Regions from separate parts of the Streptomyces saintjeani genome, predicted to be linked through region 1. Evidence: riboswitches for the same ligand, from Rfam matches in the RefSeq annotation. Region 1 holds a riboswitch; the other holds the start of a gene.
What was found. A riboswitch is a leader RNA that binds a small molecule or an ion and turns the genes downstream of it on or off. The one in region 1 is predicted to bind glycine.
Positions count from the first base shown of each region.

Region 2: linked by a shared signal. The riboswitch ahead of gcvT (glycine cleavage system aminomethyltransferase GcvT) and the one ahead of gcvP (aminomethyl-transferring glycine dehydrogenase) in region 1 are both predicted to bind glycine.

Region 1 is NZ_CP189624.1:1,622,132-1,627,448, forward strand. Features, by position in the region: gene ACQCO7_RS07150 (ABC transporter ATP-binding protein) at 1-554, shown strand, start outside; gene gcvP (aminomethyl-transferring glycine dehydrogenase) at 563-3,445, opposite strand; glycine riboswitch at 3,506-3,619, opposite strand; glycine riboswitch at 3,620-3,714, opposite strand; gene ACQCO7_RS07160 (PRC-barrel domain-containing protein) at 3,863-4,237, shown strand; gene ACQCO7_RS07165 (DNA polymerase IV) at 4,248-5,317, opposite strand, start outside.
Region 2 is NZ_CP189624.1:6,643,846-6,649,162, reverse strand. Features, by position in the region: gene ACQCO7_RS30375 (enhanced serine sensitivity protein SseB) at 1-402, opposite strand, end outside; gene ACQCO7_RS30370 (AAA family ATPase) at 473-1,132, opposite strand; glycine riboswitch at 1,319-1,418, shown strand; glycine riboswitch at 1,419-1,524, shown strand; gene gcvT (glycine cleavage system aminomethyltransferase GcvT) at 1,587-2,699, shown strand; gene gcvH (glycine cleavage system protein GcvH) at 2,756-3,133, shown strand; gene glyA (serine hydroxymethyltransferase) at 3,146-4,411, shown strand; gene ACQCO7_RS30350 (L-serine ammonia-lyase) at 4,654-5,317, shown strand, end outside.

The DNA.
Region 1 (5,317 bases):
CGAGAACCCGCCTGGAGGTGAGAGCCCAACTCCGCCACCACCTCGCGGACTTCGAAGCGGTAGCGGTCATCGTCACCCACGACCCCCTGGACGCGATGGTCCTGGCAGACCGCCTGGTGGTCATAGAACAGGGAACGATAGTCCAGGAGGGCACCCCCGCGGACATAGCCCGCCACCCCCGCACGGACTACATAGCGCAACTGGTAGGCCTGAACCTGTACAAGGGCACGGCGAAAGGAACAACCGTAACCCTCCCGACAGGCCAACAGATCACCACGTCGGAACACCTGACGGGCCCGGCGTGCGTTGCGTTCCCGCCCTCAGCGGTAACCCTCCACCGAACCCGCCCGGAAAACACCAGCGCCCGCAACCTCTGGCACTGCCAGGTCGCGGGCCTGGAATCCCACGGCGACCAGATCCGAGCCGACCTGAAAGGCGATCTCCCCTTGACGGCGGACCTCACCACAGCGGCGGCAGCAGACCTGAACCTCCACCCGGGCACGGACATCTGGGCCTCCTTGAAGGCGGCCCAGACACACGCGTACCCGGCGTAGAAAGACCCCTACTGGTAAGCCTCGAGCGGAGGGCAGGAACACACCAGATTCCGGTCCCCGTACGCCTGATCGATCCGCCGAACAGGAGGCCAGTACTTCTCGGAGACAGCCCCCTCACCGGGGAACACGGCCTCTTCCCGCGTATAGGAGTGATCCCACTCCCCGCTCAACGCGGCAGCGGTATGCGGAGCGTTCCGAAGCGGATTGTCATCCGCCCCCCACTCCCCGGCCCCCACCTTCTCGATCTCCCCCCGAATGGCGATCATCGCCGCACAGAACCGATCCAGCTCGGCCAGATCCTCGGACTCGGTGGGCTCGATCATCAGCGTCCCGGCAACGGGGAACGACATGGTCGGCGCATGGAACCCGTAGTCGATGAGCCGCTTGGCGACATCATCGACGCTCACCCCGGTCGCCTTGGCCAGGGGCCGCAGATCGATGATGCACTCGTGGGCGACCAGCCCCCCGGGCCCGGTGTAGAGCACGGGATAGTGAGGCTCAAGCCGCTTGGCGATGTAGTTCGCGGACAGCACGGCGACCTGAGTGGCCCGCTTCAGCCCTTCCCCGCCCATGAGCCGCACATAGGCCCAGGAGATGGGAAGAATCCCGGCAGACCCCCAGGGCGCGGCGGAAACAGGCCCCACCCCGGTAGCGGGCCCGGCCTCGCTCTGCAAGGGATGGTTGGGCAGATAGGGCGCGAGATGAGCCCGCACAGCCACAGGCCCGACGCCAGGCCCACCCCCACCGTGAGGAATGCAGAACGTCTTGTGCAGATTCAGATGGGAAACGTCCCCACCGAAATGCCCGGGCTTGGCCACCCCGACGAGCGCGTTCAGATTGGCCCCGTCGACATAGACCTGCCCACCGGCCTCATGGACGAGCCCGCAGATCTCCCCGACATGTTCCTCGAACACCCCGTGGGTGGACGGATAGGTGATCATCAGCACCGCGAGCTCGTCCCGGTACTGCCCGATCTTCCCCCGCAGATCCTCGACGTCGACCTCCCCGTCCTCGGAGGTCTTGACGACGACGACCTTCATCCCGGCCATCACCGCACTGGCCGCGTTGGTCCCATGGGCGGACGACGGAATGAGACACACGGTCCGCTGAAGATCCCCGTTGGCCCGGTGATAGGCCCGTACGGCGAGCAGCCCCGCCAACTCCCCCTGCGACCCGGCGTTGGGCTGGAGGGACACCTTGTCGTACCCGGTGACCTCGGCGAGCTGATCCTCCAGCTCGCGGATGAGCGTGAGGTATCCCCCGGCCTGCTCGACCGGCGCGAAGGGATGCAGCTGCCCGAACTCGGGCCAGGTGACCGGCTCCATCTCGGTCGTCGCGTTGAGCTTCATCGTGCAGGACCCGAGCGGAATCATCCCCCGGTCGAGCGCGTAGTCCCGATCGGCGAGCCGCCGCAGGTACCGCAGCATGGCGGTCTCGGACCGGTGCTGGTGGAACACGGGATGGGCCAGGACCTCGTCCCGCCGCAACACCTCGTCGCCCAGCCCCTCCTGAGCCGAAGCGTCGAACGAGTCCACATCCCCGGAAACCCCGAACGCCTGCCACACGATGCCGAGCTGGTCCCGCGTGGTGGTCTCGTCACAGGCGATGGACACATGGTCCTCGTCGACGAACCGCAGGTTCACCCCACCGTCCCGAGCGGCCTCGACGACCTGAGCCGCACCGCCGGGCACCCGCGCCAGCACCGTGTCGAAATAGGCCCGGTGGACGACGTCGACGCCCCCGATCCGCAGCCCCTCGGCGAGGACGGTGGCGTACCGATGCGTCTTCCAGGCGATCTGGCGCAGCCCGTCGGGCCCGTGGTACACGGCGTACATCCCGGCCATGACCGCGAGCAGCACCTGCGCCGTACAGATGTTGCTGGTCGCCTTCTCCCGCCGGATGTGCTGCTCGCGCGTCTGGAGCGCCAGCCGGTACGCCCGGTTGCCGTCCGCGTCGACGGACACCCCGACGAGCCGCCCGGGCAGGCTCCGCGCGAACTTCTCGTGCACGGCCATGTATCCGGCGTGCGGCCCCCCGAACCCCATCGGCACCCCGAACCGCTGCGTGGTCCCGACGGCGATGTCCGCCCCCAGCTCCCCGGGCGAGGTCAGCAGGGTCAACGCCAGCAGATCGGCGGCGACGGTGACGAGCGCACCCACCGCGTGCGCCTGCTCGACGAGCGGCTTGATGTCCCGTACGACGCCGGAGGCGCCGGGGTACTGGATCAACACCCCGTTGATCTCCCGCCCGGCGACCTCGGCCGGGATCCCGTCGCTGAGGTCGGCGACGACGACCTCGACGCCGGTCGGCTCGGCCCGCGTCCGGATCACGGCGACGGTCTGCGGGAACGCGTCCGCGTCGACGAGGAAGAGGCCCTTCTTGTTCTTCCCCATCCGCAGCGACAGCGCCATCGCCTCGGCGGCGGCCGTCCCCTCGTCCAGCAGCGAGGCCCCGGACGTCGGCAGCCCGGTCAGATCGGCCACCATCGTCTGGAAGTTGAGGAGCGCTTCGAGGCGTCCTTGGGAGATCTCCGGCTGGTACGGCGTGTACGCGGTGTACCAGGCGGGGTTCTCCATCACGTTCCGCAGGATGACGGGCGGCGTGAACGTCCCGTAGTACCCGAGCCCGATCATCGACCCGAGCACCTGGTTGCGGCCGGCCAGCTCCCGCAGCTCGGCGAGCACCTGCGCCTCGCTCCGCGCGCCCGGCAGGTCCAGCGCGGCGACGTTCTTGATGGCGTCCGGTACGGCGGCGGCGGTCAGCTCGTCCAGCGAGCCGTACCCGACCTGCGCGAGCATCTTGGCCTGGGCCTCGCGGTCGGGCCCGATATGGCGCTGTTCGAAGGGAACGCCCTGCTCCAGGGCGCTGAGCGGGGTACGGGGAGGGGTCATGAGGGGGCCTCCTGGCCGAGACGACCTTCGGTGGCACCACGGCTGTGGGGTGCCCGAACGGCCTCCCCCTCTGTCATCTCGACCTGAGAGCTTCACCGGCCGCCCGAGAGCGCCCGGCTTTCACCGTCGGTGAGAGCGGACGCCGTCGACATCCGCCCTGCTTTCCAGAGTGACCTCGCCCGTGCGGTACGTGAGCCTGAGAGATTCCGGGGAGGAGTTGCTCCTTCGGCGCCTCCGCACGATCCGGAGGACTCTCCCGCACAGGGTCGACAGCCACTTTCACCTTACCAGCGAGGTCAACGCCCCAGCCTTCGAGTGGCCACCGGGCCCGAAGTGCTCTTTCGTAGTCCTTACGACGACTTTCCGGTGACGACGACCGACGACGGCTTCGGCCGCCCCGCGACCAGTGGAGGGCCCGTGCAGACCGACATCGATCCGCGCAACCTGATCGGCCGCAAGGCGTACGACCGGCACGGCGCGAAGATCGGCACGATCGACGAGGTCTACCTCGACGACGCGACCGGCGTCCCGGAGTGGGCCGCCATAAGGACGGGCCTGTTCACCCGCGACGCCTTCGTCCCCCTGGAGACCAGCGAACTCGTCGAGGGCACCCTGCACGTCCCCTACGACCGCGCCCTCATCAAGGACGCCCCCGACTTCGGCGTGGGCCGCCACCTCTCCCCCGCCCAGGAACTCCAGCTCTACCACCACTACGGCATGGACACCGTCGCCCCCACCCCACCGGAGGACCGCGACTTCGGCACCATCGCCGGCGACGACCCGCCCGCCTAGCCGCAGCACCCTAGACCCCCTGCGCACAGGCGCCCCCCGCCGCCAACGGCAACGCCTCCGCCTGCTCCAACTCCGGATCGTCGACCCGGAACGTCCGCACCCGCCCCGGCACCGCATCCCCCGGCGTCTCGAACCGCACGGTCACCCGCCCCACCCCGCTCCCCTGCACCCACCCCTGCCCGAACCCGGCGTGCCGCACATCCTGCCCCGGCCACCACCGATGCTCGACGGGCACCGCCTCCACGACCACCTCCCCCGGCATCTGAGGCGCCTCCTCCTCGTCCCGCACCTCCTCCGCGGCCTGCGCGAACAGGTCCTCCTGCGTGAAGTCGGCGAGCCCCGACACCCCGACCCCGAGCAGCCGCACCCCGCCGGTCGTGTCCACGGACTCCAGCAGCCGCGCCGCGGCCTCCCGCACGACCGCCGGATCGTCGGTGGGCCCGCGCAGCGTCTCGGACCGGGTCAGCGTCGAGAAGTCGTACCGCCGCACCTTCAGCACGATCGTCCGCCCCGACAGCCGGGCCTCCCGCAGCCGGTGCACGCACCGGTCCGCGAGCCGCCGCACCTCGAACCCGACCCGCAGCCGGTCATGGATGTCCACGTCGTACGTGTCCTCCACGGACACCGACTTGGTCTCCCGCTCGGCGACCACGGGCCGGTCGTCGCGCGCGAGCGCCATCGCGTACAGCCCCTGACCGTGCGCCTTGCCGAGCAGCCGGACGAGTTCGTCCTCGCCCGCCCCGGCGATCTCGTCGACCGTGGTGATCCCGGCCCGGCGCAGATGGTCGCCGGTGGCCGGGCCGACCCCGGGCAGTGTCCGCACCGGCATCGGCCCGAGCAGCGCGCGTTCCGTACCCGGCTCGATCAGCAGCAGGCCGTCCGGCTTGGCCCGCTCGGAGGCGATCTTCGCGAGCATCTTGGACGCCGCGAGCCCCACCGACCCCGTCAGGCCCGTGACGGCCCGTATGTCCGCCCGCAGCCTGCTCCCCGTCTCCCGCGCCGACGCGCTGTCCCGGGCCGCCCCCTCGGCCTCCAGGTCCACGAACGCCTCGTCCAGGCTGAGCGGCTCCACCAGCGGCG
Region 2 (5,317 bases), 5.0 Mb from region 1:
GTCCGCCACCGCCTGCGGGGGGAGGGGGACGCCTACGACGCCGTCGGGGTTGAGGGCGATGCCGACCTGCGGGGGGAGGCCCTTCGCGAACTCGACCGCCGGGGCGATCGTGTACGCCATGTGGGAGCCGGTGACCTGGCGGAACTGTTCCTCGGAGGTGAAGACGGGGACGTACACCTGGCCTGCGACGTCGATCGTGGGGAGGTCGAGGGGGCCGCTGCGGGGGCCGCCGCCGTTGGGGAGCGGGATCCAGACGAAGCTGCGCGCGAGGACCTCGATTATTCGGCCGCCCGCTGACGGCACGCCCAGGGAGGCGGAGAGCACCTCCTCCAGCTCGTTCCCCGGCCAGCCGCCGTGGGAGTGGGGGTGTGCGGGGGCCGGGAAGTCGGTCGGGAAGTCCATCGCTGTATACCGCCTGCTGAAAACCGCTGTCGAAGAGGCAAAGCTTAAGGGGGCGCCGGGCAGGGCGGGTTCAGCCCCGGGTGAACGCGATCCTGCGCAGGACGTCGGCGGCCGGTCGGTCCAGGAGTATCGCCGCCTCGCAGCCGTCCGGCAGGTTCCCCTTCTCCACCGACCTGATCAGGCGGGACGCGGCGTGCCGGTGGCGCAGGAACGCGTACCGGGAGACGCCCCGGCCCCGCTCGCGCTGGCCCTCCAGGGCCGTGTCCGGGGTGACGTCCAGGAGGAGGAGGTGCAGGGTGCCGCCCCGGCGGCGGGACGCGCGGGCGAGCCAGTTCCGTACCCAGGACTGGGTGCCGCAGTCGTGGACGACGACGCCCTTGCCGGAGCGCAGGGCGCGCCACAGGCCCGCGTAGTGCGCGAGGCGGACGAGGGGGCGGTAGACGGCGTACGGCAGCCAGGCGGGCGTCCGCGCGTCCCAGCGGTCTCTCGTGTCCTGGGAGTCGATGCCGGTGCCGTGGACCGTGCGGCGCATCAGCGTGGACTTGCCGCTGCCGGGCAGGCCGGTGACGACGACGAGGTCGCGGGGGCCGAAGAGGAGGGCGTGCGGGCTGTGTCCTTCGCGGTCGCGCAGGTCGCGGACGACCGGCGCGGGGTGCCCGGCGCGGCTCTCCCTCGCGGGCGCCGCGGGCTGTGCGGGCAGCGCCGTCGCGTACGCCGTTGTCCTGTTCACCGTAGATCGTCCTCCCCTTGGAGCAGTCCCGTCAGTTACGGGTCTCCCCATAGACAGTAAAGAGAAGGTAATGGAATCTGTCTCGTGATTTGGTGCGCTTCCTGACACAGCCCCGTTACAGATCCGGCCTGCCGCGCGGCGGGGCCGGCGTGCGATGATGGCCGCGCCAACTGCATACCGGCCGTTCGAATCCGCGCGGGAGAGTCCCCGGCTTTTGTGTCGCCGGGGCGCCGAAGGAGCAAGTCCCTCCCTTGAATCTCTCAGGCACCGTTACCGCGTGGGCGAGGCACATCTGAAAAGCGGGCCGCCCCGGTGGTCCCACCCAAGGTGCAAGCCGTGTTCCCGCGAGGGTCACGGCGAACCTCTCAGGTTCCGATGACAGATGGGGAGGACCTTCCCGTATCCGTACGGGAAGCCCTTGCCCACCCCGTCACACCTGGGAGACGAACGCCCGATGACCAGCAGTTCCGCCGTACCCCGGCGTACCGCGCTCGATGCCCTGCACCGCTCGCTCGGCGCGACCATGACCGACTTCGCGGGCTGGGACATGCCGCTGCGCTACGGCTCGGAGCGCGAGGAGCACACCGCCGTCCGTACCCGCGCGGGGCTCTTCGACCTCTCGCACATGGGCGAGATCACCGTCACCGGGCCCGAGGCCGCGGCGCTGCTGAACTACGCGCTGGTCGGCGACCTCGCGGCGGTCAAGGTGGGCCGGGCCCGCTACACGATGATCTGCCGGGCCGACGGCGGCATCCTGGACGACCTGATCGTCTACCGGCTCGCCGAGACCGAGTTCATGGTCGTCGCGAACGCGTCGAACGCGCAGGTCGTGCTGGACGCGCTGACCGAGCGGGCCGCCGGGTTCGACGCGCTCGTGCGCGACGACCGGGACGCGTATGCGCTGATCGCCGTGCAGGGGCCGGAGGCTTCCGCGGTTCTGGGCGCACTCACCGACGCCGATCTCGCCGGGCTGAAGTACTACGCCGGGCTGCCGGGGACGGTCGCCGGGGTGCCGGCGCTGATCGCGCGGACCGGGTACACCGGTGAGGACGGGTTCGAGCTGTTCGTGGCGCCCTCCGACGCGGTGGCGCTGTGGGAGGCGCTGGCCGCCCGGGGTCCCGTCCCCTGCGGCCTCTCCTGCCGGGACACGCTGCGGCTCGAAGCGGGCATGCCGCTGTACGGGCATGAGCTGTCGACGGCCCTGACGCCCTTCGACGCCGGGCTCGGGCGGGTCGTGAAGTTCGGCAAGGACGGGGACTTCGTGGGGCGCGAGGCCCTCACCGAAGCCGCCGCGCTCGCCGAGCGCAAGCCGCCCCGGGTGCTGGTCGGGCTGGTCGCCGCCGGGCGGCGCGTGCCGCGTGCCGGGTACGACGTCGTCGCGGGCGGCGCCGTCATCGGCGAGGTGACCTCCGGCGCCCCCTCCCCCACGCTGGGCAGGCCGATCGCGATGGCGTACGTCGACGCGGCGCACGCGGCGCCGGGGACGGACGGGGTCGGCGTCGACATCCGGGGGAGCCACGAGGCGTACGAGGTCGTGGCTCTGCCGTTCTACCAGCGCCAGAAGTAGCTCTTCCGCAGTCCCCCATTCACCAGCACTCCCCCGCGTACAGGAGAATTCAGGCCATGAGCAACCCCCAGAACCTGCGCTACAGCAAGGAACACGAGTGGATCTCGCCCGCCGAGGACGGCGTGGCGACGGTCGGGATCACCGAGCACGCGGCGAACGCCCTCGGTGACGTCGTCTTCGTCGAGCTGCCGGCGGTCGGCGCCGCCGTGACCGCGGGCGAGTCCTGCGGCGAGCTGGAGTCGACCAAGTCGGTGAGCGAGCTGTACGCGCCGGTGGACGGTGAGATCACCGAGGTCAACCCGAACGTCTCGGAGGACCCGTCGCTGGTCAACTCCGAGCCGTTCACGGGGGGTTGGCTCTTCAAGGTGCGCGTCGCCGGTGAGCCGGACGACCTGCTGTCCGCCGACGAGTACACCGCCTACACCGCCGGCTGAGGAGTCGTACCCATGTCTGTCCTGAACACGTCCCTGCACGAGCTGGACCCGGAGATCGCCGCCGCCGTCGACGCGGAGCTCGGCCGGCAGCAGTCGACGCTGGAGATGATCGCCTCGGAGAACTTCGCTCCGCTGGCCGTCATGGAGGCGCAGGGGTCCGTCCTGACCAACAAGTACGCCGAGGGGTATCCGGGGCGGCGCTACTACGGCGGGTGCGAGCACGTCGACGTCGCCGAGCAGATCGCCATCGACCGGGTGAAGGAGCTGTTCGGGGCTCAGTGCGCGAACGTCCAGCCGCACTCGGGGGCTTCCGCGAACCAGGCGGCGCTCTTCGCGCTGGCCCAGCCCGGGGACACGATCCTCGGGCTCGACCTCGCGCACGGTGGCCATCTCACGCACGGGATGCGGCTCAACTTCTCCGGCAAGCAGTTCAATGTCGTCGCCTATCACGTGTCTCCCGAGACCGGGCTCGTCGACATGGAGGAGCTGGAGCGGCTCGCGCGCGAGCACCGGCCGAAGGTGATCATCGCCGGGTGGTCCGCCTATCCGCGTGAGCTGGACTTCGCGGAGTTCCGGCGGATCGCCGACGAGGTCGGGGCGTACCTGTGGGTCGACATGGCGCACTTCGCCGGGCTCGTGGCGGCGGGGCTGCACGCCAACCCGGTGCCGTACGCGGATGTGGTGACGTCCACGACGCACAAGACGCTGGGCGGGCCGCGCGGGGGGATCATCCTCGCGAAGTCGTCCTTCGCGAAGAAGCTCAACTCCTCGGTGTTTCCCGGGTTCCAGGGGGGTCCGCTGGAGCACGTCATCGCCGCGAAGGCCGTGTCGTTCAAGGTCGCCGGCTCCGAGGAGTTCAAGGAGCGGCAGCGGCGTACGGTGGAGGGGGCGCGGATTCTCGCCGCGCGGCTCACCGCCGATGACGCTCGCGCGGCCGGGGTAAACGTCCTGTCCGGTGGGACCGACGTCCACCTGATCCTCGTCGACCTGCGGGAGTCCGCGCTCGACGGGCAGCAGGCCGAGGACCGGCTCCACGAGGTCGGCATCACCGTCAACCGCAACGCCGTCCCGGACGACCCGCGTCCGCCGATGGTGACGTCCGGGCTGCGCATCGGGACGCCCGCGCTCGCCACGCGCGGCTTCACGGCCGAGGACTTCACCGAGGTCGCGGACGTCATCGCTCAGGCGCTGAAGCCGTCGTACGACGTGGAGGCGCTGCGGATCCGGGTGAAGGCGCTCGCGGACAAGCACCCGCTGTACCCGGCGCTGGGCAAGTAGGTCGGCAGGCCGGTCGGTCGGGGAGCGGGTCTTCGGGTCCGCTTCCGTCCGGGCGGGGGGGGCCTCGGGGCCGCTCCCGCCGGGGTGGGGGTGGGTCTTCGGGCCTCCTCCGCCGGAGTGGAGGCGGGTCTTCGGGCCTCCACCGCCGGGGTGGGGGCCTTCTGGTCCGCCCCGCCCGCATTCGTAGTCCCCGGCGTGGCACCCGACGTCGTGTGTTCTCGTCCTTTCTGGTTGGAGTCTCCGTGGCCATCTCCGTGTTCGACCTCTTCTCGGTCGGTATCGGTCCTTCGAGTTCGCACACGGTCGGTCCGATGCGGGCGGCGCGGATGTTCGCGCGGCGGCTGCGGAGCGAGGGGGTGCTCGGGTCGGTCGCGTCCGTGCGGACGGAGCTGTACGGGTCGCTGGGGGCGACCGGTCACGGCCACGGGACGCCGAAGGCCGTACTCCTCGGCCTGGAGGGCAACTCGCCGCGCACGGTCGACGTCGAGGGCGCGGACGAGCGGGTGGAGGCCATCAAGTCCACCGGTTCGCTGCGGCTGTTGGGCGAGCGGGAGATCGCGTTCTCCTTCGACGACGACCTGATCCTCCACCGGCGCAAGGCACTTCCGTACCACGCGAACGGGATGACCCTCTGGGCGTACGACGCTTCCGGCGCCGAAGTCCTCACGCGGACCTACTACTCCGTGGGCGGCGGGTTCGTGGTCGACGAGGAGGCGGTCGGCGCGGATCGCATCAAGCTGGACGACACGGCGCTCAAGTACCCGTTCCGTACGGGGGACGAACTCCTGCGCCTGACACAGGAGACGGGGCTCTCCATCTCGTCCCTGATGCTGGAGAACGAGCGGGCCTGGCGGACCGAGGACGAGATCCGCGCCGGGCTGCTGGACATCTGGCGGGTGATGCAGG